Regions from separate parts of the Shewanella psychrophila genome, predicted to be linked through region 1. Evidence: predicted binding sites of a transcription regulator. Region 1 holds the regulator's gene; each other region holds the start of a gene.
What was found. The regulator sigma-54, encoded in region 1, starts transcription at its own class of promoters, with help from an activator protein. The targets are predictions, from matches to a motif close to GTTGGCACGNNNNTNGNNT.
Positions count from the first base shown of each region.

Region 2: the regulator sigma-54 is predicted to act here: its motif matches at 5,992-6,010, upstream of sps_RS11540 (YggN family protein).
Region 3: the regulator sigma-54 is predicted to act here: its motif matches at 6,929-6,947, upstream of sps_RS07895 (molybdopterin oxidoreductase family protein).

Region 1 is NZ_CP014782.1:5,849,580-5,859,755, forward strand. Features, by position in the region: gene sps_RS25595 (calcium/sodium antiporter) at 1-86, shown strand, start outside; gene sps_RS25600 (KpsF/GutQ family sugar-phosphate isomerase) at 124-1,101, shown strand; gene kdsC (3-deoxy-manno-octulosonate-8-phosphatase KdsC) at 1,103-1,660, shown strand; gene lptC (LPS export ABC transporter periplasmic protein LptC) at 1,657-2,214, shown strand; partial or broken gene lptA (lipopolysaccharide transport periplasmic protein LptA) at 2,325-2,867, shown strand; gene lptB (LPS export ABC transporter ATP-binding protein) at 2,972-3,703, shown strand; gene sps_RS25625 (RNA polymerase factor sigma-54) at 3,855-5,333, shown strand; gene hpf (ribosome hibernation promoting factor) at 5,552-5,839, shown strand; gene ptsN (PTS IIA-like nitrogen regulatory protein PtsN) at 5,842-6,285, shown strand; gene rapZ (RNase adapter RapZ) at 6,282-7,130, shown strand; gene sps_RS25645 (HPr family phosphocarrier protein) at 7,123-7,398, shown strand; gene mgtE (magnesium transporter) at 7,504-8,865, shown strand; gene sps_RS25655 (YiaD family glycine zipper/OmpA-like lipoprotein) at 8,967-9,635, opposite strand; gene sps_RS25660 (response regulator transcription factor) at 9,907-10,176, shown strand, end outside.
Region 2 is NZ_CP014782.1:2,684,899-2,695,074, reverse strand. Features, by position in the region: tRNA gene sps_RS28110 (tRNA-OTHER) at 95-194, opposite strand; tRNA gene sps_RS11585 (tRNA-Thr) at 270-345, opposite strand; tRNA gene sps_RS11580 (tRNA-Phe) at 353-428, opposite strand; gene sps_RS11575 (cytochrome b) at 877-1,425, shown strand; gene sps_RS11570 (YceI family protein) at 1,474-2,064, shown strand; gene sps_RS11565 (oxidative damage protection protein) at 2,108-2,386, opposite strand; gene mutY (A/G-specific adenine glycosylase) at 2,389-3,474, opposite strand; gene trmB (tRNA (guanosine(46)-N7)-methyltransferase TrmB) at 3,763-4,479, shown strand; gene sps_RS11550 (50S ribosome-binding protein YggL) at 4,567-4,890, shown strand; gene glsB (glutaminase B) at 4,890-5,804, shown strand; gene sps_RS11540 (YggN family protein) at 6,106-6,939, shown strand; gene sps_RS11535 (LysR family transcriptional regulator) at 7,336-8,277, shown strand; gene sps_RS11530 (DUF885 domain-containing protein) at 8,883-10,176, opposite strand, start outside.
Region 3 is NZ_CP014782.1:1,770,868-1,781,043, reverse strand. Features, by position in the region: gene sps_RS07950 (GNAT family N-acetyltransferase) at 93-593, shown strand; gene fur (ferric iron uptake transcriptional regulator) at 649-1,080, opposite strand; gene cobB (Sir2 family NAD+-dependent deacetylase) at 1,294-2,103, shown strand; gene sps_RS07935 (AAA family ATPase) at 2,211-2,636, shown strand; gene sps_RS07930 (hypothetical protein) at 2,677-2,892, opposite strand; gene sps_RS07925 (S24/S26 family peptidase) at 2,996-3,289, opposite strand; gene sodN (superoxide dismutase, Ni) at 3,320-3,820, opposite strand; gene sps_RS07915 (hypothetical protein) at 3,830-4,036, opposite strand; gene sps_RS07910 (hypothetical protein) at 4,093-4,509, opposite strand; gene sps_RS07905 (DMT family transporter) at 4,871-5,854, opposite strand; gene eco (serine protease inhibitor ecotin) at 6,133-6,738, opposite strand; gene sps_RS07895 (molybdopterin oxidoreductase family protein) at 7,014-9,218, shown strand; gene sps_RS07890 (DmsC/YnfH family molybdoenzyme membrane anchor subunit) at 9,276-10,176, shown strand, end outside.

The sequences.
Region 1 (10,176 bases):
GTCGTGCAAGAGCATTAAAGCCTTGGCATGGAGGCGTGTTACTCTTGACCTTTATCTCATATCAACTAGTCCTTTTTCTTGCTTAACAAGACTAGAACAGCCTGAATAAACAGAGAGATTGAAATGCTAGATGTAAATAAATTACGCCAGTGGGGCAAGAAAGTTATCGATGCCGAGCGAAAGGCTCTCGATAACTTATATCAATATGTAGATTCTGCTGAGTTTGCGACTGCGTGTAAATTGATCTTTGAGTGCACCGGTAAGGTCATTGTCATGGGAATGGGCAAATCAGGTCATATCGGCAATAAAATTTCAGCGACTTTTGCCAGCACAGGAACACCCGCATTTTTCGTTCATCCAGGTGAAGCCAGTCATGGCGATCTTGGCGTGCTCAGTGAGAACGATATCATCTTAGCCATCTCCAATTCGGGAGAGGCTGCCGAGATCTTAACCTTGATGCCGGTGATTAAGCGTATGGGTCTGCCTATCATTGCAGTTACAGGTAAACCGCAATCTACCATGGCTAAACATTCTGTGGTACACCTGTGTATCGAAGTACCCGAGGAGGCTTGCCCTCTAGGACTCGCTCCCACATCCAGCACCACGGCAACGCTTGTGATGGGCGACGCCCTGGCTGTCGCACTGCTACAGGCGAGAGGCTTTACCAAGGATGATTTCGCCCTGTCACACCCAGGTGGTATGTTAGGTCGAAAATTGCTGCTTAAAGTCAGTGATGTTATGCATAAAGGTGCTGATTTGCCGCTGGTTAAGCATAATATCTGCATCACAGATGCCCTCTATGAAATTTCTAAGAAAGGTCTGGGCATGACCGCGGTTATCGATGATGCCAATAAGCTAGTGGGTATTTTTACCGACGGCGATCTTCGCCGAGTCATAGACGCTCAGGTCAATCTGAGAAAAACATCTATATCTGATGTGATGAGTAAAGGCTGTGTCACCATATCAGAGGGCATATTGGCCGCCGAAGCACTAAAAGTAATGGATGAGAAAGATATCAATGGTCTCATCATCATAGATGATAACAACACACCTATAGGTGCATTAAACATGCTCGATATGGTTAAGGCCGGGGTAATATAAAATGAATGAATTCCATCAAAGTTTTTATGGTCCTGTAGAAGACAAGATTTGGCAGAAGGCTAAGCAGATAAAACTCCTGATCTGTGATGTAGACGGCGTATTTTCAGATGGTCTGGTCTACATGAGTAATGCTGGCGAAGAGCTCAAGACCTTCCATACCCGAGACGGATACGGGGTTAGATCTCTGCTCACCAGCGATATCCCTGTCGCGATTATCACCGGACGTAAATCCCAGATAGTTGAAGACCGTATGACAGCATTGGGAATTAAACATATCTACCAAGGTGTCGACAACAAGTTAATGCCATATCAAGAGCTCCTCTCTCTTTATGATGTGACCCCCGACCAGGTGGCTTATATAGGTGATGATATGGTTGACCTCCCCGTCATGAAAGAGGTAGGGCTTTCAGTCTGTGTCGCCGATGGTCACCCTTATGTTAAACAAGCTGCAGACTTTGTCACTAGCATCAGAGGTGGACATGGTGCCTTACGTGAATTAACGGATCTCCTACTCCTCAGCCAAGAGAAATTCGATACCGCTCAGGGTATGAGTATATGAATAGAGTGACTCTGGCCATCATAGCTTTCTTCGGAACGGCCTTGTTGCTGTATTGGCAAGTACAATCCAAGAAGAGCGATGAAGAGGTGGCTATCGATGTCAGCTTAAGACCAGATTATATTGCCGATAACCTACGCAGTGTCGAATATAATAAGCAAGGATTAGTCAACAGCCGAGTCACAGCAACCCATATGGAGCACTTTGATGAGGCCAACATGACCTATTTCACTCAGCCCATATACCTGGTTTATCCCGACGGAGGTCAAGCAAAATGGCGCCTTCAATCGACAATGGGAACACTCAATAAGAAATCAGGTAAAGTCGTTCTCGAGAACAATGTTATTATCGATTCAATAAGCCCAGAAGAACCGATCCAAACCATGAAAACCAGTTATCTGGAGCTAGATCTCCATACCATGATCATGACCTCAGATCGTGAAGTCTACATCACAGGAGATGATTTTCTTATCCAGGGCGTAGGTTTGTTCGGTGATCTTAATGCTCAAAAAGTACAATTATTGAGTAAGGTTAAAGGCATATACGAGGTCAATTAGCCTGTTTTGTACTAGCCCAAGGCCATATTTTAGAAAAACAGACCCAGACTAACAATTCCAACGCTCGATATGCGTTGTGCATAAGACAAGTAAGACATTTGAAGGACGATATGAACAAACATAACTTAATCATCGCAGCGCTACTGTGTATCACAAGTTTTAGTGGCGTTACAAAGCAAGATGATCTCATGCAAGAAGTTAAGATCTCGGCCTCGAGTCAAGAAGCCGATATTAAAAATAATCAGATGATCTTTCATGGTCCAGTGGAAGTCACGCAAGGATCGATCAAGATCTTGGCCGACGAACTCAGAGCCTCCTCTAAAGAAGATGGCGGCGGAAAAACACTTGTCGCCATAGGTGAGCCTGCGACTTACACCCAGATAATGGAAGATGGACGTCCAGCTTCTGCCAGTGCCAAAGAAATTAGATACGAGCTATCGAGCAGAACTTTAACCTTGGTAGGCAATGCCATGCTAGAGCAAGATGGTAGCCGAGTGACAGGTAATATGATTCGCTACAACATAGCTGAGCAGCAGTTGATAGCAGAAAGTACAGGCAAGGATAGGGTCATCACCATTATTCAACCGGAAAACTATCAGGATACTAGTCAAGATAAGGCGAAAGAACCCGCCACTGAGCCACTGCCGACTCAACTACCTGAAATCAAGCAAGATGAAGATAACATTCAAGCCAAGGGGCAAGAAGAAAATACTGACGTAATTCCAACTCAGCTACCTATCATCGAGCAGGAAAAACAATGAGCCAGATGACGCTAAAGGCAGTCAATCTTGCCAAGAGTTATAAAAATAGAGCCGTGGTCCAAGATGTCAGCATCACAGTGGAAACTGGGCAGATCGTCGGTCTTTTAGGCCCAAATGGTGCGGGAAAAACGACTACTTTCTACATGGTTGTAGGCTTAGTGCAAAGTGATAAGGGTAGGATCTTGATCGATGATGACGATTTGACCTTAGATCCAATGCACTTGAGGGCAAGAAAGGGCATTGGCTATCTTCCTCAAGAAGCGAGCATATTTAGAAAGTTATCGGTTCGAGATAACATTATGGCTGTCCTGCAGACTCGTTCAGACATAGATAACAATGCCCGAGAGGAACAACTCGAGAATCTTCTGGAAGAATTTAATATTACCCACATCCGAGACAGCCAAGGCATGGCGCTCTCAGGTGGTGAACGCCGACGCGTCGAGATAGCCAGGGCCTTAGCCGCTAATCCTAAGTTTATTCTCCTAGATGAGCCCTTCGCAGGTGTGGATCCGATCTCAGTTATCGACATTAAAAAAATTATCCTGCAGCTTAAAAGTCGCGGCTTAGGTGTACTGATCACCGACCATAATGTGCGTGAAACCTTAGACGTCTGTGAACGTGCTTATATCGTCAGCCACGGAAATTTAATCGCTGAAGGTACACCTGCCGAAATCTTAGACAATCAGCAAGTACGAGCTGTGTACTTAGGTGAACAATTCAAGCTATAGTTAATCATGAGGCTCATTCTTAGCGCATCAAGAAATGAGCTATTATCGACACTCGGCTGACTCAGCCTGAGGTCTAGGGGCTCAGAGAAACCCCAAACAAGTCAAAGCAGGCTTTCTCATTTTATAATTACAATGAAGGGAATAGCGGTAAATGAAAGCGTCACTCCAGCTTAAAATGGGTCAGCAGTTAACCATGACACCACAACTGCAGCAGGCTATACGTCTATTGCAACTATCGTCGCTGGAACTGCAACAAGAAATCCAACAAGCGTTAGACTCCAACCCCCTTCTCGAACTAGATGAAGAGCAAGTCGACCCCCCGGTCAATGGTGAAGACAAGACCACTGACACAGATGACTTTAGCGCCACAGCAGAGAGCGATGGCCCACTGGACAGTTCAGCGGTTGAAACCTCTGAGGCGTTAACCCAAGATTCAATGCCTGAAGAACTCCCAATGGACACGACCTGGGATGAAGTCTACACGGCGTCTCCCAATTCGAGTTCCGGCGCAATGCGCGATGACGATATGCCCTTCCAAGGTGAGACTAGCGAAGGTTTGTATGAACATCTCGAATGGCAGAAAAATCTCACACCGTTTTCAGACAACGATCTCGCCATAGCGACGGCCATCATAGACGCCATAGATGAGAGAGGCTATCTCACTCAGAGTGTTGATGACATCCTCGAAGCCATGGGTGATCCTGAAATTGAGCAAGATGAAATAGAGGCCGTACTTAAGCGCATCCAGCACTTCGATCCCATTGGAGTTGCAGCAAGGGACCTCAGTGAATGCCTAATCATTCAGCTAGCACAATATGCCGATACAACCCCACACATAGATAACGCTAGGCTACTTATAAAAGACCACCTGGATCTGATCGCCGGCCGTGATTTCCGCCTGTTAATGCGTAAGACCAAGCTCAAGGAAGATGATCTCAAACAAGCCATTGAGTTAATCCAGACACTTAATCCCCGTCCCGGATTGGCAATTACCCCAGGAAAAGATGAATATGTCATCCCTGATGTCACTGTGACCAAGAAGAAAGGTCGCTGGGTAGTTGAGTTAAATCCAGACAATATGCCGAAGATCAATGTCAATCAACACTATGCTTCCATGGCTAAAAGCACTAAAAATCAGGCTGATGGTCAATTTATTCGAGGGCATCTACAAGAGGCAAAGTGGTTTATTAAGAGCCTTGAGAGCCGCAACGACACTTTACTGAAAGTCTCGAACTGTATCGTTAAATTCCAGCAAGGCTTCTTCGAGTATGGTGAAGAAGCCATGAAACCTATGGTATTAAACGATATAGCCGAAGCCGTTGAGATGCATGAATCCACCATTTCCCGGGTCACCACACAAAAATATATGCACACCCCTAGGGGTATATTTGAGCTGAAATATTTTTTCTCCAGCCATGTGGGGACCGATGATGGCGGAGAGTGTTCATCTACCGCTATTCGTGCTTTCATAAAGAAATTGGTCGCAGCCGAAAACCAGCAGAAGCCACTCAGCGACAGTAAGATGGCCTTGCTATTAGCGGAGCAGGGAATTAAGGTCGCCAGACGCACCATAGCTAAGTATCGTGAAGCCATGTTGATTCCACCATCGAATCAACGTAAGAGTTTGTAGAAAAAGGAAATAAGGTCATACCTAACTAACAGTTCTAGTTTAGTGACTGACCTGATTAGCTCTCATGTTGTGAGCTAATCACCAGAAGCGGCCTGTAGTCGATAATAGTTAGGCTCAACTCCTGGTATAACAGGGAATTATGTTGTGAGTTAAATCCCTAAAGATTTACCTAAAATCAACCTAAGAGTGAAACAATCGGAAACTGGAGGAGTATTTCTATGCAAATAAACCTAACTGGACACCATATAGAGATCACTAAATCGCTAAGACATTATGTCGAAGAAAAGTTCACTAAGCTTGAACGACATTTCGATCAGATCAATAATGTGCACGTTATTTTAAATGTTCAGAAAATGCAGCAAAAAGCCGAAGCTAAACTCCACCTTGCTGGTGGTGAGGTTTTCGCTATGTCAGAGAATGCTGACATGTATGCCGCTATCGACTCCCTGATTGATAAGCTCGACCGTCAGGTTATTAAACACAAAGAGAAGCTAACAAAGCATTAATAATGGAATTAAGCACCATTCTGCAGCCGGAGTGTACTACTTGCGCCACTCCGGGCAGTAAGAAAAAGGTACTGGAACTCATCAGCGATCTTGCCGCTGTCCAGTATCCAACCCTATCCTCACAAGAGATTTTTGAAAGTCTTTTGGCGAGAGAGAAAATGGGAAGCACAGGTATAGGTAATGGTATTGCGATTCCTCATGGTAGGCTAAGCAATATAAGTCAGCCGGTTGCGGTATTAATCAAGTGTGAAGAGCCTATCTCCTTCGACGCTATTGATAAACAACCTGTGGACATACTATTTGCACTTTTAGTACCTGCGGATCAATGTGAGCAGCACCTGAGTACTCTGTCATCCATGGCCGAAAAACTCAATAACAAGCTTATAGTGAAACAGTTACGAAAAACTCAAGATGAGTCAGAACTCTATCAGGTAATAACACAATGAAATTGGTGATGGTATCCGGTCGTTCCGGTTCGGGAAAATCTGTCGTACTCAGGGTCTTAGAAGATCTAGGTTACTACTGTGTCGATAATCTTCCTCTCCCCCTGATGGATACCTTGCTCGAACAACTCAAGGGCAGTACAGATCTCGTTGCCATTAGTGTCGACGTGCGTAATATGCCAGAGCAAGATAAAGAGCTGGAGAAGCAACTTGCTAACCTGCCAGAAGGTACAGAATTACTCAGTTTCTTCTTAAACTCCAGCGATGAAGTGCTTCTGAAGCGTTACAGTGAAACCCGAAGATTACACCCTCTATCCCGCACTAAAACTTCTCTTAAAGAGGCGATAGAGCATGAAAGAGAACTGCTTGAACCCGTCTCTAAGATGGTCGATCATTACATAGATACATCAAACCTGAATATCTATGATCTGAGTGACAAAATCCGTGAAATTCTCTTAGGCAGTGTCGATAAAGAGCTAGTGATCAATTTCGAGTCTTTTGGCTTCAAATATGGGATGCCAACCGAGGCCGACTTTATGTTTGACGTTCGGTTCTTACCAAACCCGCATTGGGAACCTGAACTAAGACCCATGACAGGATTAGATGAGCCAGTGCAACTATTTTTGAGCCAACAACCCACAGTCAATAAGTTTATCTGGCAAATAGAAAACTTACTTGCGACTTGGTTACCTCATCTGGAAAGAAACAACCGTAGTTACCTTACCATCGCCATAGGCTGTACTGGTGGTCAACATAGATCTGTTTATGTCACTGAACAATTAGCTAGGCTATTTGGTAACAGTAAGCATAAAATTCAGGCGCGTCATCGTGAATTGGACAATGACTAAATTGGAACGCCAAGTCACCATATGCAATAAACTAGGTCTCCATGCCAGAGCCGCAACCAAACTCGCCATCTTAGCTTCCGAGTTTGACGCTGAGATAACCATAGTGCAGGGAGAGAAGAAAGCCTCAGCTGCCAGCGTATTAGGCTTATTGATGCTAGAAACTGGCATGGGAAAAACCATCACGCTACAAGGTGAAGGTCAAGATGCCGATGCCGCACTAGATGCAATATGTGCATTAGTGGATGCCAAGTTTGATGAAGCAAGTTAACCTAACCCTTTAATCTACTCACACTGTAATCGTCCTTTCTTTTATAAATTAGCTAGTTAAGCCTAGTCTAAAACAAACCGTAAAATCATCAAAGGAGGGTCAACTATGCCGATAGAAGTACTAGACAGTGAAACAACAGATCAACGTCTAAATCAGCTCACCCAGGCCCTTGGTAATGGTATGTTTGTCCATGTCAGAAACATGCTCCATGATATGGCAGCGCCGGATGTGGCCTTTATTTTAGAATCATCTCCACCAAGAACGCGTCAGGTGTTGTGGCAACTAATCGATCTTGATCATACCGGAGAGATCTTAGATGAGTTAGGTGAGGAGCTAAAAGATAGCCTCATCAAGCAGATGACACCTGAACGAGTCGCGAAAGCTGCGGAAGGCATGGATACCGACGATCTCGCTTATATCCTACGTAGCTTACCAGACAGTGTCTTCAATAAAGTCCTCCAGTCCATGAGCAGTCAAGATAGGACAAGAGTGGAGCAGGCTCTATCCTACCCGGATGACACCGCTGGCAGTATCATGAATACCGATACAGTTACCCTTCGACCCGACGTTAACATAGATGTGATTCTGCGTTACCTTAGAATTAGGGGCAAGTTACCGGAAGCGACTGACACCTTCTATGTCGTCGATAAACGTGACAGTTTACTCGGTGGCGTCAGAATTTCAGATTTACTCACCTGTAACCCAGACGCTTCTGTCAGAGAGATTATGGTCTCAGATCTTGAGGGCATTCCAGTTGGAATGAATGACAGCGAAGTGGCGCAATTATTTGAACGCCACGATTGGATCTCGGCTCCCGTGATCGGTGAGGATAATCAGCTATTGGGCAGAATAACCATCGATGATGTCGTCGATATCATTAGGGAGGATGCCGAGCACTCCATGATGGGCATGGCGGGTATGGATGAAGATAGCGATACCTTTGGCCCGGTTTTAAAGAGTACTCTCCAGCGCTCTCTATGGCTGACTATCAACCTATTTGCCGCCCTCTTGGCTGCGTCTGTCAGTAATATGTTCGAAGGCACGCTGGAACAATTTGCCACCATCGCGATTCTGATGACCATAGTGCCTAGCATGGGAGGTGTCGCCGGTAATCAGACTTTAGCCTTAGTGATTCGAGGGATTGCACTGGGTCAGATAGGACAGAGTAACTCTCGATGGCTGATAGGCAAGGAGCTAGCAATCGGCTTCATCAATGGCTTGTTATGGTCTGTACTGGTATTCGCGGCCGTATGGCTCTGGAAGGGTGATATCGCCTTAGGTGCACTCATAGGCGGAGCCATGCTTATTAATATGACTGTTGCAGGTTTTGCCGGTGCCAGTATCCCATTACTGCTTAAAAAGATGAATATCGACCCTGCGCTCGCTGGCGGCATGGTACTAACAACTGTCACAGATGTGATTGGTTTATTCGCCTTCCTCGGGCTGGCCACCTTCTTTTTACTCTAATTATACTTTTATTCTTTAGCGGACAAAATGTTCAAAATTAAGGCTTAAGAAGAAAAAGGCTTCCCTTGGGAAGCCTTTTTAGGAACTGTAGTAAACAGAAATTAACTTTGAGGCAGTGGACTTAAGATAATCTCCACACGGCGGTTTTGCGATCTGCCTTCTGCGGTAGTATTACTAGCGATTGGTCTCGCCTCCCCTATACCTTCCGACTTCACTCTGGCATATTCCACTTTCTGAGCTACAAGATAATTACCCACTTCGATGGCACGAATTTTCGAAAGACGCAGATTATATGACTCAGAACCTGAACTGTCCGTATAACCCAATACGTTGAGTTGAGTCTGATCATACTCTTTTGCCACTAAGGCCACGCTATTAAGCACGTTTTTAGCCCCAGGGTTAAGATGAACCTCATCGACTCCAAAGGTAACTTCATTAGGCATATTCAACACAATATTGTCACCAGAGCGAGTCACACTCACACCCGTAGACTGAAGCTGCTTTCTTAATTCGGCTTCTTGGGTATCCATGTAATAACCGATACCGCCACCCAATGCCGCACCGGAGGCAGCACCGATCAGGGCGCCCTTGCCACGATCACTCTTACTAGAAGATGCTACTCCAATAGCTGCGCCCGCAATCGCGCCGATTAAAGCACCATTGGTCGCTTTGGCGTTTTGGCCTTCGTTAGTATAAGGATTTGTCGTCTGGCAACCTGCAACTAAAATACTAGTAGCAAGAACAGCGACACTGAGTACTGACTTATTCATTTTTTTTATCACAAAGAACTCCAAAATATCCTGATAAATTGACACTCAAGATATACAACAGGGTAAATACCGTTTACATTTTGTAAATCGAATGATGCTCAGTATATAAATTCCCTATGAATAAACAAATACTCATAGGTTAACTGTTCACTATTTGAGCTTAACATTTGTTCATGATGCGCCTAATGCATCGACTTGTTACCAAGTCGACATTTTTTACACGCTTACATGAGATAATTCTCGGCTCTAAGAGAACAATAGGTAAGGTAGCGTGAGGTCAAAACTATTAATCGTTGAAGATAATCAAGATGTCGCAGGTATTCTTGCCGACTATTTTGAAGTGCAGGGAACAGAAGTCGATTTCGCTACCAATGGCGAACTCGGGTTTAAGCTTGCCCTCGAATCCAATTTCGACGCCATCATATTGGATTTAATGCTGCCTAAGATGGATGGCCTCAGTGTCGCTAAAGAACTCAGAAAGCAGGGCTGCACCACACCGATCCTCATGTTAACCGCACTCGATGATAAACAAGATATGCTC
Region 2 (10,176 bases), 3.2 Mb from region 1:
TCTACCAATAAGCGATGCCAGCTTGAACTTTCGTTCTTTTATCCACAAATTTTAGACACAAAAAAGCCACTCAAAAGAGTGGCTTCATCGTATATGGTGCCGGCACCAAGAGTCGGTCATTTATGAAAGAAGGGGACCTACTGCTGCTCTTGTAAAGAGTAAGTCAGTTGCTCTACCAACTGAGCTATGCCAGCTTGAGCTTTTATTCTTCTATCCACAAATTTTAGATATAAAAAAGCCCCGAACAATGTCGAGGCTTTTTTATTATATGGTGCCGGCACCAAGAGTCGAACTCGGGACCTACTGATTACAAGTCAGTTGCTCTACCAACTGAGCTATGCCGGCTAAATGATGGTGCCCGAACCCGGAATCGAACCAGGGACACGAGGATTTTCAATCCTCTGCTCTACCGACTGAGCTATTCGGGCAACTAAACTAAGTGTTAGTCATCTACTTCAAATAAGATTTAAACTTAAGTTTAAATCAGGTGTGCACCTGCCTCATTCGAAGTGGGCGCTATCTTATAGCGCAGTCTTCCTGCCTGCAAGTGCTATTTTGTCACAAAGCCACCGTTCGGTTAGTTAGTGTTCAAATGAGTTGTTTTTTCTCCATGATGACAGTTTATCTCTGTGAGCTCTCTATTGATGAGCTATCTGAAGCTCTCATGGGGGGACTTCTATTCTTAAAAATCCTATTTACAAATGATTACTATTAATGATTGGCTTCAGTGGTGCTTAAATGACTTAATAAAGCAGGAAAGGGGAACATAGTTCTAAAAAATGGAAGTATAGAGCCTATTTTTAGAGATTTTAGTTTTAAAAATAGAACGTATTATGTAGGGCATAAGTTAATCACTCGTTATTCATAAGGTCTGTCATGTTTCGTAATACAGAAAAATCCTATGGGATCACAGCTATATTGGTTCATTGGATATCGGCAATCGCTGTTATTGGGCTGTTTGCTGCTGGAGTGTGGATGGTTGAACTCACTTATTACAGCAGCTGGTATAAAACTGCGCCTGATCTACATAGAAGCGTCGGTATATTATTGTTTCTCTTAACACTAGCAAGGATTGCCTGGAAGTTTGCTAACCCCAAACCTGCACCATTGACTAAGCATAAAAATTGGGAAGTTAAAGCTGGGCATTTGGCCCATGGTGCCATCTACTTACTACTGCTTTTGATTATGTGTAGTGGATATCTGATCTCTACTGCTGATGGACGAGGCATAAGTGTTTTCAATCTGTTTGAGGTTCCCGGAGCCGGTGAGTTGTTTAATGGTCAGGCAGACATTGCCGGTTTTGTTCATCAATATGCCGCTTACAGTCTAATTGGACTCGTCGTCATACATATGTTGGGAGCATTTAAACACCACTTTTTCGATAAAGATTCAACACTGGTAAGAATGATCACGGTTTTAAAATAGTCACTTAAATAAGCAAAAGCTTAGAAACAAATAAAGGAAGATAGAAATATGAAAAAGACAATATTATCAAGAGCACTTCTCACAACGGCATTGGCTGGATCTTTATTCATGAGTGGCACAGTATCGGCCACTGAATACGTCATCGACACTAAGGGCGCACATGCTTCTATCGACTTCAAGGTGAGTCACCTAGGTTATAGTTTCGTGGTGGGACGTTTCAATGAATTCGAGGGGGATTTTAATTTCGACGGCAAAAAGCTTGCTGACGGGCATGTGAATGTGACCATTAAGACTGCCAGTCTCGATTCTAATCATGCGGAGCGAGACAAGCATTTGCGTAGCCCTGATTTTTTAAATACAGCCAAGTTCCCGGAAGCAAGTTTTGAGTCGAGTTCGATCGTTGACAAGGGAGAGGGAAATTTTTTACTTAACGGTGACTTTACCCTCAATGGAGTGACTAAGCCTATTACGATACAAGCCAAGACGATTGGTGAAGGGCAAGACCCATGGGGAGGTTATCGTGCTGGTTTTAGCGGTACTACCGAGTTCGCTTTGAAAGATTACAATATAAAGATGGATCTGGGACCTGCATCATCACATGTGCAGCTGGCAATTGTCGTTGAAGGTATAAGGCAGTAATTAATGAGTAAACAAAAAAGCGCCTTACGGCGCTTTTTTGTGTCTATTCGTCGTCTTTTTCCGGTACGAAGCCTTCAATTTCGACATCTTTACCTTCAAACAAGAAGTTGATCATCTGCTCTTCAAGAAATTTGCGATCATCAACATTCATCATGTTAAGTTTCTTTTCATTGATCAGCATGGTCTGTTTCGATTGCCACAATGCCCAAGCTTCTTTGCTGACATTATCAAAAATACGCTTACCAAGCTCACCTGGGTATAGCTGAAATCCAAGGCCTTCTGATTCTTTTTTCAGATAGACGCAGTTAACGGTGCGAGCCATGATTACTCCTTAATTAATACAGAATCTAAGCTGGCGAGAATACGTTCAGTCGCCGCAGCTAAACCAACTTTTGGGGGACGGGGTAAGTTATACCAGAGTGAAGGCCTATCTTCCATTATCTGGTTATCGCTAAAGGTTTCCGCTGACACAAGTATTGGGCTGATATCTAGGTGGAAATGACTAAAAGTATGTCTAAATCCGGGTAATATCTCCTCTTCGAAAACAGTTAACCCTTTTGTTATCAAGTAGTCATCAAGTTCTTCACGTGTAGAAAATTGTGGGAAGCACCAGAGTCCTCCCCAGATCCCGGCTGGTGGTCTTTTTTCTAAGATGACTTCATCGCCCTTAGCTAGTACCAACATGTAGGCATTTTTTTCCGGTATTACTTTCTTAGGCTTCTTACCTGGGAATTCTGATTGGCGACCACTGAGCTGGGCTTGGCAATCGATAGCCACAGGGCAGTCACTACAAGCAGGCCTTGAGCGGGAGCAGACTGAGGCGCCAATATCCATCATAGCTTGATTATATTTTTGAACATCTATGTCTGGGGTCAGCTTCTGAGTCAGCTCCCAAAGCTTGTTTTCAACTTGTTTCTTTCCGGGCCAGCCATCGATGGCTCCGTGACGGGCCAATACTCTTTTCACGTTGCCGTCTAAGATGGCATGACGCTGTGCTAGTGACAGGGATAACACGGCTCCCGCTGTAGAACGACCTATACCTGGCAGTGACAGAACATCTTCAAAATCCCTTGGGAATAGTGAATCATGTTCATCACGAATGATTTGAGCCGACTTATGTAAGTTACGTGCACGGGCGTAGTAGCCGAGGCCGGTCCAGTAGTGCAGAACCTCATCTTGAGGTGCATCGGCTAGGGCATCTATGGTGGGAAAGCGCTCCATAAACTTAAGGTAATAGGGGATAACGGTACTGACTTGGGTCTGCTGTAACATGATTTCAGACACCCAGACTTTGTAGGGGGTCTTGTCTTGTTGCCATGGAAGGTGTTTACGACCAAATTGTTCATACCAATTTATGATACGGCAAGCAAAAGAGGTGTGACTGGTATTGCTGGTGGTGACAGAAGACATATTGGTCATTGCTTTTTAGAGATCGGATTAAGAAAAGTTAGAAACACGATTTTTATGCTGGCAGTCTATCTAGCCAGGTAGGCTTTAACAAGTCGAGTTTGCAGAATAGCTATGTTTTAGCCACTATTCTCGCCAAAGATAAGTGGGTAAATTAGCAGCTTTTGAGAAACTTGGTATACTTTGCCGACTTATAGTTATTCCGATTAAGAGTAACTAGGGCTTGCACTGACTTACAATCTTTGGATAATGCCCTTCTTTTCTATTAATCCTGCCAGACAGAGGGCGAAAATGAGCGACGTGACAACCGCGGAATTTAATGAAGAAGGTAAGTACCTTCGCAAAGTAAGAAGCTTTGTATTAAGAGAAGGCCGATTGACCAAAGGTCAGGCTGCCGCGATGGAACAGCAATGGCCATCAATGGGACTAGATTACTCGCCGGAGCCTCTTGATCTGGTTCAGGTATTTGGTCGAGAGGCTGATACTGTATTGGAGATAGGATTTGGTATGGGTGCCTCTCTTGTCGAGATGGCTAAAGCCTCACCTGAACTTAATTTTATCGGCATAGAAGTCCATAAGCCTGGAGTTGGCGCATGTTTATCTGATGCTGCAGAAGCGGGTGTGACTAACCTAAGGGTGTTTCACCATGATGCAGTTGAAGTATTAGAAAACAGTATCGTTACTGGTTCTCTGGCTCGAGTGCAGCTTTTCTTTCCAGATCCTTGGCATAAGAAGCGTCATCATAAACGTCGTATCGTTCAACCTGAGTTTGCACAACTGATCCGTCGAACCCTAAAATTGGGTGGCGTTTTCCATCTTGCTACCGATTGGGAAAATTATAGCGAGCATATGCTTGAAGTTATGGGCGCAGCTGAAGGCTATAAAAACCAATCGACTACGGGTAACGTTGTTGAACGTCCAGAGCATCGACCTTTAACTAAGTTCGAAGCCAGAGGTCACAGATTAGGCCATGGTGTCTGGGATATTATGTTCGAACGTATCGATTAAATTCTGAGCTCAATGAGCCATTGAACTCAATCAATACTTTGAAAGACAATTATTTTATAAGTTATTTAAATTAAGGTGGAAATTACCATGGCAACACGCAGTCGTCGTTTAAGAAAGAAATTACGTGTAGATGAATTTCAAGAGTTTGGTTTCGACGTAAATTGGACTTTTGCTGAATCTGTATCTGAGGAACAGATTGATATTATCGTGGATCAATTTATTGAACAGATTATAGAGCCTCGTAAACTAGGCTTCCACGGCGGTGGTCATAAGCAATGGGAAGGTATCATTGCCACTCAATCTATTGGTAAGTGTAGCCAAGACGATCTCACTGCCGTCACTGAATTTTGGAAGGAACAAGCGGTATCAGACGTTGTGGTTAGTGAGCTTTACGATATTTGGTGGAGTTAGTGCCTGAACTCGCACTACTCGAGCAGGTGGTCGATAAAGTTCGGCCCCTGCTTGGCCAAGGTAAAGTGGCTGATTATATTCCTGCATTGGCAAATGTTAATCCTAATAAAATTGGCATTGCAGTCACCAGTATCGATGGCACAACTATAGGCGCCGGAGATTATCTGGAACCATTTTCTATTCAAAGTATTTCCAAAGTCTTTAGCCTGACATTAGCATTAACTCTCTATGAAGAGCATGAGATCTGGTCACGGGTCGGCAAGGAACCATCGGGACAATCATTTAATTCCTTGGTTCAGGTTGAATTAGAGCAAGGCCTCCCCAGAAACCCGTTTATCAATGCGGGCGCGCTTGTCATTGCTGACCTGCTACAAGCAAGATTAGGTGCCCCTAAGCATAGGATGCTTGAACTCATTCGTGGCCTGAGTGCTAATCCATCACTGATTTCAGATAAAATAGTGGCTGCTTCTGAGTTTGATCACAGTGCCAGAAATGCGGCTATTGCTTACTTAATGAAGTCGTTTGGCAACTTTAATAATGATGTAGATACGGTATTGCAAAGCTATTTTCATAATTGTGCCTTGCGCATGAACTGTGCCGATCTATCAAAAGCTAGCTTGTACCTGGCCAACAAAGGTAAATGTTTAGATGGTTCTCAATTAATCTCTCCTGTACAGACCCGGCAGATGAATGCATTGTTAGCCACATCGGGTTTATACGATGGTGCAGGTGAATTTGCTTATCGAGTGGGGATGCCGGGTAAGAGCGGAGTCGGGGGCGGGATCATTGCCGTTATACCCGGAGATATGGCCGTATGCGTTTGGTCTCCAGAACTAGATAAGAATGGTAACTCTCTGGCTGGCACCGCCGCGCTCGAGGACTTGTGCCAACGACTGGGACGTTCTATTTTCTGATACCAGACTTGTGAACAGGCCTTGTTAAGGCTTCATATTCCAATATCTAGCGATCTCATCCCTTTGGATCCATTTATTGTAAATTTAATTTAGTGAATTGACCAACTACTGGTGTGATTCACTAAACTTCCCATTATCCTTCTACTCATCAAACTTGTAACTTTATAATAATCAGTCTGTTACCGTTGTTGGCACAGCTTGTGCTATGTCTTGTCATGAGCGTTATCGCTGATAACAACAAGTAAATAACAATTTGTATTCAGTGGTTACCGACAGAACAATTAAATTAAGGATAACTTTGATGAGAAAATTAGCGACTTCTATTGGGATCAGTGCGGTGCTATTTGCTAGCGGAACTATCACTTCTGTATCTGCTCACGAAGAGCATTCATCGGCTTCATATTCCAGTGACAAGAGTCAGTGTGAAGTCGCCCTAAACTATGACATCACCGTAGAGCCTAAATTACTGGCGATAAGTGATGAAGGTAAAGAAGTGTATCGCATCGAGATGGGTAAGCTTTATGTTCAAGGTGAACAGGTATCATTAAATGCTAGACAACAGAAACTCTTAATTCAGTATTCTGACCAAGTATCGACTCAGGTGCCAGAAGTTATAGCACTCGTTCATGACGCGGTCGGTGTCGCATCTACTGCGGCAAGTATGGCATTAACCCCGCTATTGGGTGATGCTGCAGGGGCCAAGCTTGATGAGATGATGGATGGACTCGAACAGAGAATCGAGAAAGTTGCTTATAAAAATGGAGATACATTTTACCTGGGTTCGACTCATTCATCTTTAGAAGATGCATTCGGTGAAGAGTTTGAGCAAGAAATAGAACAATTAGTCAAAAATTCAATCGGCACCATGATGATCAACTTAGGCAGTGAAATGCTTTCCGGTGAGGGCGATTCATTTGAACAGAAAATGGAAGCCTTTGGTCAAAAAATGGAAAATGTAGGTCAAGATATAGAGTTACAGGTGGATGCTCAAACACAAGATCTTGAGGCCAGAGCGGACAAGATGTGTGATAACTTTCAAGACTTAATAGCCCTTGAGCAGAAACTAAGAGTGGCTGTTCCTGAACTAGAAAATTACCCACTCATAGATGCGCCTAAAGTGGAATTGCTCGAATAGATTTAACAGTGACATCATAGCTTAGAAACCTTGGACTCTGTTGCTCCCTCCCATATTCGCAACACCCCCGTATTTACAATGAATACGGGGGCTTTTCTATGTGTGATTTCTTATCATCAAAAGTTATCCATTCGCGTTTGAATCAAGTTTAGCCTTTTAGAATAAACATTATCGATTAGGCATTAGAATTAAAGCGCAAATCTTTGGTATACTTATAAAAAATAATAACAAACGGGCCCTCGATTATTGAGTGGTTCCGATATTGACTCTACTCCTGTGTGCTTTTCACTTTGTAAGTTACTGTTTTTAATGATTGTTTGTCTTTGTTGAAATTCAGTTTTCTCATCTTTAGTGCTTAAGTCTTTTTAGTGTCGTAAACACCCTAAGGCGATTTACATGTTAGAACTATTGGAACCTATCGCAATTTTTACTCATGTTGCCAGAGCTGGCAGCTTTAGTTCCGCAGCAAGAAAGTTGGGAATTTCTAAATCCAAAGTGAGCACTCAGGTCGCTGATCTTGAACATAAACTGGGAGTTCAGTTAATTCAGCGCACGACGCGTAGCTTGAGCCTAACTGAGGCTGGTCAGCTTCTGTATGCACAAGGTGAAGAGTTACTTAGGGACGCCGATCAAGCCATTGCCAGTGTTCATAATTTAAATGATGCGACTCGAGGTGTGTTAAAAGTTGGCATATCCCAGTCATTTGGTACCATGCATATCATTCCAGCCTTGCCTGATTTTATGAATACTCATCCTGAGTTAGAATTACAAATTAGTTTGTTAGACCATAAAGTCGATGTTGTCAGTGAAGGACTAGATCTTCTATTGACGATGTCAGAGCAATTGCCCTTAGGTATGGTTGCCAGACCTTTGATGAAGTGTCAGTTTTTACTTGCCGCTTCTCCTGAATACATTGAGAAACATGGTCAACTCGAACGTCCTGAGCAGTTAGTGGATCATAATTGTTTGGTTTATCATGGCGAGTGGCACGAGCATAGTGTTTGGCAGTTTAAACAAGGAGAAGATTACTGTGAGATAGGTGTCTCGGGTAACTTTAGAGTCGATAATGCACCCGCTTTGAAATCTGCAGCCGTCAGTGGGCTCGGAATTGTTTATCTCGCCAGTTATTTGCTTGAGGATGAAGTTGAGAAGGGAACTCTGGTCCCCTTGCTTCAAGATTGGCAGCTTACTCATCACCTTCCTCTCCAGGCCGTATACCCAAGAAGAAAGCACTTGGCGCCTAAAGTCAGTGCCTTTATTGATTTCATTAAGGGGCATATTGGTTCTCCACCTTATTGGGATGCGCCATACACTGAGTTGTACTCGAAAAGGAAGTGATTTTTGATGTTATAACTTATTCAAAATGTGAATAAGTTTACTGGCTATTTAGGAAACATTGTTCTCATTTTGAAACTATTAACCAATCACGCTAAATCGTGGTTGGTTTTTTGTTTTATATCATGATCTTATTGTCAGCATTGAGCGGGCGGCCTTCTTAGTTAATTAACTATTCCCTAATGCTTGCCTCGTATTCTTCTTGCGCTTTGTTCTTAAATCAATACAATTAATGGCAGTTGATACGGGATAATCTGAATCCAATAAGTTTATTAAGAATGACCCCTCTTACTAAACTTATACAGATTAGCGTTACTGCAGTTCCGAATCGATGCTGGCAGAGCTTTAAGAACTAAAACAATGTCAGCCTTAAAACCATCATCCTAGTTTTGGTTTACCCCAGCCTAGTTGCTGGGGTGCTTTTCAACTAGAAAGAGATTCGTCTCTCTGTACCCTACAAGCTTGCTACTGACTAATATAAGTTAGAGTAAGCAGCACAGAGTCGGCACAATAAAAAAGCCACATTTAATCATGTGGCTTTTTTATTGTTTGCAATACCGACTGGTGTAAGAAGGTGGGCTGGTTTGAAACAGCCCACTCATATAATATTAGCTTTTTTGAGATACCCAAAGATCAACTTGATCTTCGAGTATATCCAGAGGAAGTGGACCATTTTGCAGCACTAAGGTGTGGAATTCACGTATATCGAATTTATCACCCAATGACTTTTTCGCTTTCTCTCTCAGGGCGAGGATCTTCAGCATGCCCACTTTGTAAGCCGTAGCTTGGGATGGCATCACGATATGACGTTCAACCATCTTAACTGCGTCCGATTTGGCATTGGGCGTGTTATCGACATAGTAAGTAATTGATTGTTCACGAGTCCATTTCTTAGCATGTATACCTGTGTCTACCACTAAACGACAAGAGCGCCATAGCTCCATGGCGAGTCTACCAAAGTCAGAGTAAGGATCTGAATAGAGTCCCATCTCTTTCGGGAAATATTCACTATACAGGCCCCAGCCTTCGATATAAGCAGTGTAGCCACCAAACTTACGGAACTTAGGAACTCCCTCCAGTTCTTGTGCTATGGCTATCTGCATATGATGACCAGGGGTTCCTTCATGGTAAGCGAGTGCTTCCATCTGGTATTTAGGCATGGCCTCCATATCGTAAAGGTTAGCGTAATAGGTACCAGGTCTGGTTCCATCAGGTGAAGGCTGGTTATAGAAAGCCTTACCTGCAGATTTCTCTCTGAATGTCTCAACACGTTTTACTATCATTGGTGCTTTTGGTTTAACGTTAAACACCTCATCCAGTCGTGAAGACATGGTATCTATCAGTGCAATCGCATCATTTAAGTAAGCTTCACGCCCATCATCAGTAGCTGGGTAATAGAACTGCTTATCTTCGCGCATAAATTTAAAGAAGGCTTGCAAGTCGCCCTTAAAACCGACCTTCTTCATGATGTCACGCATTTCACCATGGATGCGGGTTACTTCTGCAATACCAAGTTCATGGATTTGGCTTGCTGTCATATCTGTCGTAGTAGTGCGGGCCAAGGCCTGATCATAAAAGTCTTCGCCCTGGGGGAACTTCCACACACCGTCGCGCGTATCGGCTTTAGTCTCGAGCTGAGTGACATAGCTAATCAATTGGACATAGGCAGGCTGAACTTGTGTCAGTAATGCTTGTTTAGCGTCGGCTATAAGTTGTTTCTTTGCGCTTTCATCGATAGTTAATGCGGTTATTTTTCGTTTGAAGTCGGCCCACAGGGCACTGTCTTCTCCCGAATCGAAAGGCTGACCTGTGATGATGTTTTTACTGTCTGATAGCACATGGGGAAAGACAAACTTAGGGGCAATTATGCCTTTTTTCGCTCGAACTTCTAAAGAGTCTTCA
Region 3 (10,176 bases), 2.3 Mb from region 1:
AGGTATATAAATTGGTTAATCATTTGGATTTACTCAATCAAATTGAGTTTTATTCATAAGCTTCGGACATTGGGCTTTAATTAAGGGATTATATGATCATTGCTGAAACGGATAGGTTGATTTTACGACAATTTCAAGCGAGGGATATTCACAGCATATTCTTGCTTAACAGCATTCCTGAGATCTTGACTTACATTCCTGGAGAGCCGATGAGCTCAATTAAGCAAGCCGAGGAGATCTTTGCAGACGTTATAGTTGCCAACTATGAAGAGTTTGGCTATGGCCGTTGGGCTGTAGAGCATAAAGCCGATAAAAAAGTGATTGGGTTTTGTGGACCTAAGTATATAGCCGAGTTTGACGAAGTTGAGCTCGGCTATCGGTATCTCCCTGAATATTGGGGGAAAGGATATGGTTCTGAAGCGGGAAAGTCTGCATTGGACTTGTTTACCAGTTTTGGGGTCGATGAAGCGATTGCCCTCATTCTATTAGGCAATAAAGGCTCAGAAAATCTGGCTAAAAAGCTAGGTATGGAACATAGAAATAGAGATAGTTTTATGGGGCATAAGGTGAATGTGTTTCATAAACACCTTTAATTGGCACAAAAAAACCAGCTCGAGGCTGGTCATTTTAAGAGGACTCTTATGGGGATTAAGCGTCGTTGTGCTCACACTCATCATTAGTACAGACACCGTAGAGGTATAGACTGTGGTTAGTGAGTTTTATGTTGTGCTTCATGGCTATTTCATCTTGACGAGTTTCGATCAGGTCATCTGAAAATTCAATGACCTTGTTGCAAGATAAGCAAACTAAGTGATCGTGGTGATGCTTAGTTGCCAATTCGAATACTGCCTTGCCGCTCTCGAAGTGATGACGGGTAACAATACCTGCATCATCGAATTGGTTGAGCACGCGGTACACGGTTGCAAGACCGATCTCTTCCCCTAATCCGAGTAATCTTTTGTACAGATCCTCAGCACTGATGTGTTGGTTTTCGGGTCCTTGCATCAGTTCTAGAATCTTGACTCGTGGTAAGGTAACTTTCAAACCCGCTTTTTTTAGCGCCTGATTTCCATCTGTCATTACTAATCTCTTGATTGCAGAACCATCAGTTTAACTATCGGTTCAATAGTGGATATTAATATCTATTATAGAGGTAAAATTAAAAACTTAAACCTCTGAAGGTCTTTATCTTATCTTTATCAAAGCAAATACAATAAATCTCTTTAAATCAGAGATAAAGCATGCGATTTAAGCTTACATTTTGTATTGTTATTAATGCATTTATACTAATGCATAATATCTTGTGCTAGATATTTACGTCAGGCTTGTCGGGTTATATTTAATAAGAAGAAAAACAATATGGAAGGAATGAAGATGTATCGCCAGATAGTGATTTTAACCGGCGCTGGAATTTCAGCAGAATCAGGCCTAAGAACATTCAGAGATCAAGATGGCCTATGGGAAGAACATAAGATTGAAGATGTTGCGACGCCGGAGGGGTATGCGCGAGATCCTGAGCTTGTCGATCGCTTCTATAATACCCGTTGGAGCCAGCTGCATGGCGGAGATGTGGAACCAAACCAAGGACATAATGCCCTAGTGCGCCTCGAGAGAGAATTTGATGGTGAGTTATTGATAGTCACTCAAAATATCGATGATTTGCACGAGCGAGCGGGATCTCATCGTTTATTGCATATGCATGGAGAGTTATCGAAAGGGCGTTGTCCACGTTCTCGCCAAACCTTCTTACTCAAAGATCCTTTTGGCCCCGAGCATACTTGTACTTGCTGTATTCCGGCCCAAAGACTTAGGCCCCATGTGGTCTGGTTCGGTGAAATGCCCATTGGCTTAGATCGTATTCAACATGCTTTAGACACTTGTGATCTGTTTATTGCTATAGGCACATCAGGCACTGTGTATCCTGCTGCTGGTTTTGTCGATACCGCCAATCATCACGGGGCTCAAACCGTTGAAGTTAATTTGGTTGAAGCGGATCGCCATAGTCAGTTCCAGTATCATCTACAAGGTAAAGCGAGCGACATTGTGCCTCGTTTAGTCGATCAAATCTTATCGGGAAATGTTATTAAAGATAATATTGGCTGAGCTATGGATTGAGGTAGCAGAAAATGAAACAAGTCCTGAGTCATACTCTGGCAAGAGAAGAAGAAAAAGAGCCACAGCAGATAGATTGCAATAAACTAGCGATTATAATGCGTGGTTTGCCCGGGAGCGGAAAATCCTATTGGATCGATGAATTTTTAAGGACAAAAGGCATTGACATTGCGATTAATACGCGAAATAAAGGGGTCTTTTCAACGGATAGCTTCTTCTATGACGGGAAGCGATATCGTTTCGACAGTAAGAAGCTGTCAGAATATCACCAACGTAATCTAACGGGATTTATACAGGCCTTATCGACCTTTGAGCCAATCGTTATCTGTGATAATACAAACCTTGCTCATTGGGAGTTTATGGCTTATGAAACCGCGGCGAAAGCCTTGGGCTATCAAGTGAGAATCGTCTTAATTGGTGAGCCTAAAGAGAGTGCACACCAAGCACTGTGTGCAGAGCGAAATAGCCATAACGTACCGTTAGCTCAGATACAAAGGATGGCTAAGCAGTTCGAAGCCTTCTAATTGTTTTTATCTCTACTTTCAGTTCGTGATTATGTGAGTTCTATTTGCCTTTATGCTGGGAATTCAAATGGGTTAAAATCTCCTGCTTCAGACTGGCTATTAATTGATGGGAGTTTACATCGCTTAAGTTTAATGGCACCCAGCCATCTGTTCCCATAAATTCGATGACAGATATTTCTAGTGTATCAGTCAACTCGCCGCTGAGCCTGAATATGCCTCTTGATGTGTGTATTCTGGTGATATGAAATGCTGTCATGACCTAACCCTAACAAAGTGCATTGGAGGTTACAATTGATGCAAGTATCATAGGTTGGGAAATTGCTAACAGATAATAGTTAGGGAGTTAGCTAGTGAGTAAGTCAGGCCGATATGATGAGTGTGACCTTACCTATGATTCTACTACTCCTAACAGGCCCCATGTCTTGGCTGGATATGCTGGTATCATTTTCGCCTTTAAACCAGAGATTACCAGCACTGTCAATCTTGACTAAGGTCTTGATTAATTCTCCTAATCTGGGGTGTTTGAAAAGGTATATCCCGCCAAGTTTTAATGATGGTCGTTTAAAAGCGCTCATGCAGAGAACAAAACTGCCTGCAGGAATACGCGGCTGCATACTGACTCCGGCTACGCGGTATAAATTTATCCCAAACATGAGTGCTCCTTAAGCTAAGTATGGTTTTTGCTATTTCAATTGCGGGTAAATCAAGGTCTCTGCTGGTGGATAAGGGCAGGTGGCTTGATAAGTCTTTATCCCTTTGGTTTCCCAGAAGATCTCAGCGAATCGATTGACCTTTTCCAGTAGTAGCAGAGTCGCTTCACGATCGATATGTTGCTTGGCTTTCGATGCCGCCAACATGATGCTGTGACTTAATTCATGGAGCTCTGGAAATTGATCCAACTGAGGTTGTTTGATGTAGTCGCCCCAGATCACAGTGATCTCATCTTTTACCTTATGGCCATGGACTTCCTTTTCGGCCACTAAGCGGCCGAATTGTGCCTGTTCATTGGGCGTCAGAGACGGCTTAATATTGAGTTCTTCGAGCAAATCGACCATACGGATCATGGTCAATACCGCCAATTGGGCCGTGATGGGGTCGTAAATTTTGCACGGTATATCACAGTGAGCCGAGGCACGTTTAAAAGGGACTTTACTGTCGAGTTTATTCAATACGTTATAAAACATGTTCGCCCCTTATTTGTTGTTCGATTGAGTCGCGGTTTTCTTTCGGCGGTACATGCTGATGGCGAGTCCCAGAGCTGCCACGGCAGGTAAAATCCATAACAAATGAACCATCGATGATGACCAATGAGCATGATCATGCCCTGGATGTGCTAAGGCCGCAGGGGCGATAAGTAAAGTGGATACGAATGTGAGTGCTGCTGATAATCTTTGCTTCATGGATATCTGACCTTAAATGTTAGCAGGATATTTAGTGGTTTGATGTATGGCCACAACTAGTGAATGACCGGGGCCAACGCGTTCATATCGACACATTTTGATCCCTGTAATTGACCCTTTTGGAATAGGTATAGCTCTTTGCAGCTAAGCTGCAATCCATGAAGGATTGCGGCATAGATGGGCTCATTATCTGCTTGAGTGATAAGTCGATTTCTTAATTGGTGATAAGGGACCATGATATGGGTGAGTTGAGCGTCGGCTTTTCCCTGTCTGCCATATAGTTCAGACAGGTTGTGATAACTGGCTAACCAGGCCATCATGATTTGCTCATCGTTGGCATACTGGCTATAGAGGTGGCTATAGAGGTGATTAATCCTCGCAACGGCTACCAAGTATTGATGTTCGGCATCTTGCCAATCACCCGCTTGAAAAGCCCGGTTTGCCTCGAAAATCAACTGTCGCCACGTATCCATCCCCTCGCTCCTTCTATATCGACAAGATTCAAATGCAAATAAGAATCAATATCATTATGCTTGTGGGAAGGTATTTGTAAAGGGCGATGCAAAGATAAAGCTAATATTTACATTTGTTGCATAGCGAAGAAGTCATCCTGAGGGAAGGGCACAGTTTCTTGATATCGAACTTAGCGGCTATAGGGATGTTTGATTAGTCTCGTTAACGTTAGCCTCGTTAATTTAGTCTCAGTTCAGGCGCCGAGTAGAGGAAGATGATTAATTGAGTGGTATCTAAGAGAAAGTGAGAGGCAATGCTTGAGCTATGTCATCGGGATCTGTATCGAATTTTTGACTAATATTTTTATTCATTTCACCGAATCTAATCATTATTCTCGATATCTTTAGTATGGTGTGAACTGCAGGTTTCAAGAACATATTTACCGACTATCAGGAATAAAATTCCGCCTAAGATCATTGCAGATGCAAGGATAAGGCGCATCGATATTGATTCATCCGCAAACATGATGCCGCCGATGGCCGCAATAACAGGTACCACCAGTTGTACAACTGCCGCCTGTATTGAGCTCAGACCCGTAAGGGCAATATACCAGATGGTGTAGCCAATTCCTGAGGCGAGTCCACCGGAGACTATGGCTAATATCAGGCCAGTATTTGATAGTTGAGCGTCTTGGAAGGTGAACAGGACTAACAGAATAATGAAAGGTAAGGTACGCAGAAAATTATAGCTGGTATCCCCAAGTGCGTTTACAGAGCCCCGCCCCATGAGGGTGTAACCTGCCCATGCTATGCCTGAGATTGTCATCAGAATAAAGCCTGACAGAGAAGGTGTCGCTAGTGTCGGCATTACCAAATAAATGAATCCTCCAAAAGCCATCATCAGCCCGAGCCATTCTGTATAGTGGAGTTTTTTACCACTGAGTAGACTGGCTATCACCATAGTGAGTTGCACCGAGGCAAATAAGATGAGGGCACCAATGCCTGTGGATAGTGATATATAGGCGTAGGAAAAGGTTATCGCGTAGATGAATAGCAATATAGCGGCTCGCCAGCTGCCTGTAGCCTTTGATTGATTCAAAGCCTTGGCTGAAAATCTCCCTAGTTGGTGATCTTGTACATCTTGGTTGGGGGTATCTCCCTTAGGGAGACGTAAGTGAGATCTTAAGTCTGCATGGGTGAACGCTAAGATGATGACTAAAACTAGAATTCCGGACAGCAGCCGGATTGAAGTGAAGCTCGCCGCATCTATGGTGTTATCGCCTAATGCCATACGGCATAGGACAGAATTACCCGCGAACGCGATCAGGGCTAATGTGGTGTAGAGGCTGATACTGAGTTTGCTCAAGAGTAACTGGATCCTTGTAGATTCGAATGAGTGTTAACTAAATCATAAGGCTTATGCCCTATGTTGTTAGCTAATACCACTCGGTATAAATTAGATAATCGAGAATACATTAGCAAGTCATCAGACCGGGACTGTTAGAGAAAAATTGCTGTTGTCCCAGATAAAAGTTTGCAAGGAGTAAGTGAAGGGAAAATGCCAGCTGTGCTAGCTGACATTTATGTATGGGGAATTAGTCACTAATGCATCTAGTGAAATGTGTAACCAATATTGCTCGCTAGTTATTCACTCAATAGCTTTGAGGTGTTGAATGGACTCTCAACAGCCCAGACTCGGTATCTCAATTCGCTGCCTTCGGGTAGGTAAAACACCTTATCTAGACGGCTATCATACTTGATTTTCAGATCTGCTCTGATTGGCACAAACGCCTTCTTCTCGGCTTTCTTGAAACAGGCCATCATAGTGGTTGGTCCCTGAGTGATTGAATCAACTTGATAATAGTTATACCCCCAACCTTGAACCGAGTGTTGTTGCAATTCACCTGACAGGCTTCCGCCATTACAGTCAACCATCTTAGTTTGGCCTATCTGTATTTCGACCATGTAGTTCGACTCATCATCGAGCTTAGGCAGAGTGAGTATGTGTTGAACCATGCCAGCTTCTGGTGCAGGGAACATTTTAGTGGCGTCCTGGACTTGATAATCCGCTGAAGAGAAGGCCTGAGAGGTGATGATATTTTGGTTGTGGCTACTCTGGTTAAGATCAGTTGGATGAGCTGGACTGGTGGCCGATGCATTAAAAGATAATAGTGACACGGCTAAGATGCTTCCTGCTGAAAATGTGATGGTCAATGCTTTCTTAGCGGCGTTAAGTGTCGATGAATTCATAAAATCTCCAAAGAAAAAAATGGGTGTTTCCGTTTTAGTTACCCTTATAAACGACTGGAAAATGAAAAGGGGTTAACTATTTTAATTTATTTTAAAACCAGACGTGCACCACTTTAAAGCAAAAGCACCGAAAATGGTCATTAATCGATACTTACCTAACACTATTTCATTGATTTTATTGTCTTAATATTTTGGCATGACGGCTGCATTGTTATGATCATTGCTGAGATAAAGTAAAAATAAAATAGAATTTATTCAATGTGGGGGCGTGTTTTATGCTGTTTGGTCGTAAAAACAGAAAGCCAATTGTGATCCCGAGTAAGAAAGTTGCACAGTGGAAATATACCACCTGTAATTATTGCTCTACGGGCTGCTCCATCGAGATTGGCTTAAATGAGCAGAACAAGATTGTTACTACACGAGGCCATGCGGGGGCGGACGTTAATCGCGGCAAACTTTGTATCAAGGGGATCTTAGAACACGAGCTGTTTGAGAGTCCGGGTAGGGGGACCGAGCCCCTCATAAGAGACAAGCACTTCGAAGCCTTCGAACCTACCTCTTGGGATCATGCACTGGACACGACTGCTGATAAGATAAAGGCCATTCAAGCCAAGTATGGCAGAGATTCCTTCGCCATTGTTTCCTCCGGTCAGCTGTTGACCGAAGAGTTTTATACCTTAGGCAAGCTTGCCCGAGGCGTGATTGGCACCAATAACTATGATGGCAACACTACCTTATGTATGGCGTCCGCGGTTAGCGGCTATAAGCGCTCCTTCGGCGCCGACGGTCCGCCGGGTTGTTACGATGATTTCGAGCACACCCATTGCCTGATGGCTTTTGGCTCTAACCTTCCCGAGCAGCACCCCATCATCTACTGGCGTCTGAAAGAGGCGCTGGAGAAGCGTCACTTCCCGCTGATTGTCGTGGATCCTCGAGTCACTATGCTAGCGCAATTTGCCGATATTCATTTGCCTATCACTCCAGGTACAGATTGTGTGCTGATTAACGCCATGCTGCATGTGATCATCAATGAAGGGCTGCAAGATCAGGCCTATATCGACTCGCACACCCAAGGCTTCGAGGCGGTTAAGGCACTCGTGCAGGACTATGATCCTAAGCAGGCGCAACACATCTGCGGCATAGACGAAGATACTATACGTAATGTGGCAAGAATTTATGCGAGGGCGCCGGCGGCCATGAGTATCTGGACCATGGGGATCAATCAGTCCACCCACGGCTCAGATGGTGTCGCTAATATCAATAACCTTAATATGATAACCGGCAATATCGGTAAGCCAGGGGGGACCAGTTTATCGATAACCGGTCAGTGTAATGCCATGGGCACCCGTGAGTGGTCATCTTGCTCTGGCTTACCTGGATATCGCTATCTGGAAAATGAGGCCGACAGAAACGAGATCGCTGATTTCTGGGGCATAGACCCGGAGTTCTTTCCCAAGAACCGTGGCCTGGCCGAAACCGATATCTTTCCTGCCATAGAGACGGGAGAAATTAAAGGTTTGTGGATCGTCGCGACGAATCCCATGACCTCAATGCCCAACACTGCCCGCATTCGCAAGGCATTGGAAAAACTAGACTTTCTGGTTATACAAGATGTTTACAGCGATGTGGAAACAAATCAATATTCCCATGTGTATCTGCCCGCATCTGTATGGGCTGAGAAAGAAGGTACCCATACCAACACAGAGCGCAGGGTCAACCTGATCAGCAATGTGTTGCCGCCTTTTAAGAACTCTAAGCCGGATTTTTGGATTTTTAATCAGCTGGCCAGGCGTTTCGATAACGGTCAGATGATCCATTTTCCCGAGACGCCGGAAGGGGCGTTTGAGGAGATGAAGTACCTGTCCAAGGGTAAGCTGTCCCACGGTGGTCCGCGTAACTTAGATATCTCGGGCATGAGCTATCAAAAAATCGAGGCGGGCAGAGGCATTCAATGGCCATTTAGAGAAAAAGATGAAAGCCTCAAAGGCACAGCCAGACTCTACAGCGATGGCCTGTTTCCAACTCCGTCAGGTAAAGCAAACCTGCTGCCTATAAATTTCTATAACAATAATGAGCAGCCCTGTGACGAGTATCCCTTCTGGCTCAACAGTGGCAGGGTGGTAGAGCATTTTCACACCCGTACCCGTACGGGCAAGATAGGTAACTGTAACAAGTTCAGTCCAACGGCGTATATGGAGATGAACCCGGATGCGGCCAAAGAGCTTGGGGTTGAACATCAAACCTATGTGCGTCTCACCAGTCGTCGCGGCGATGCCGTTGTCATGGTGCAGTTAACCCAGCGCGTGCCACGTAACATGGTGTTTATTCCGTTTCATTACCACGATTGTGTCAACCGTCTTACTTTAGGTTTACTCGATCCCTATTCACGCCAGCCGGCATTCAAGCAGTGCAGCACGAGGATTGAGCCGATCGATCAAGATGAGGCTGCTCGGATCAATGTCGAGCGTCGTGCATTTTAGCGCTAGGAAATAATTTTGCGAATTTGAAGCCTTAGACTCAAGGCTGGGGACGAGATAATGACATCACAGATAACTGAAGGCACAAAATTGCACAGCGAGAGTGGTAAAGCGGCAGTGGGACAATTTACCCCGGAGACCGACTCAGGCATAAAGATGACAAAAAAGAATGCGTTGCCCAAGAGAGGCGAAGAGCAGCTCGGGCGATCAAATCATTGGGAAGTGCGCACCCAAGAGCAGGCCTACGCTTATCTACCTAAAACAGAAAGTGAGATTGAAAATCGCTACGGTAAACGCATCGACTTAGTGGAGTTGACCGATAAACCTGTGGGGCGGTCGATGTTCATCAATGACAATCCAGAGGTGGGGACTAACCCGGATCGTAATAAGCAGCATGGTTTCTTCTTTACCGCCGATAACTGTATCGGTTGTCATGCCTGTGAATCGGCCTGCGCCGAGAAAAATGAGACGCCGGCTCATCTGGCATTTCGCTCGGTCGGCTATGTGGAGGGCGGCTCATATCCGGATTATAAGCGGATGAATATCTCTATGGCCTGTAACCACTGTGACGATCCTGTCTGTCTAAAAGGCTGTCCGACCCGAGCTTATACTAAACATGCGGAATATGGCGCTGTACTGCAAGATCCTGAAACCTGTTTTGGTTGTGGTTACTGCACTTGGGTCTGTCCCTATAATGCACCTCAATTAGATCCGGTGAAAGGTCGGGTTTCTAAGTGCAATATGTGTGTCGATCGATTGGAAGTGGGGCTAAAACCCGCTTGTGTCTCGGCTTGCGTGGGTAATGCGCTGGACTTTGGTGTGATAGAAAATACCCCGGAGAATCGTCAGCAATGTAAAACCAGCATTCCTGGATTTCCGTCACCGGATATTACTCGGCCCAACATACGCTTTCAACAGACCAAGACGATGCCGGAAGAGATGACACGTACCGACTCTATGC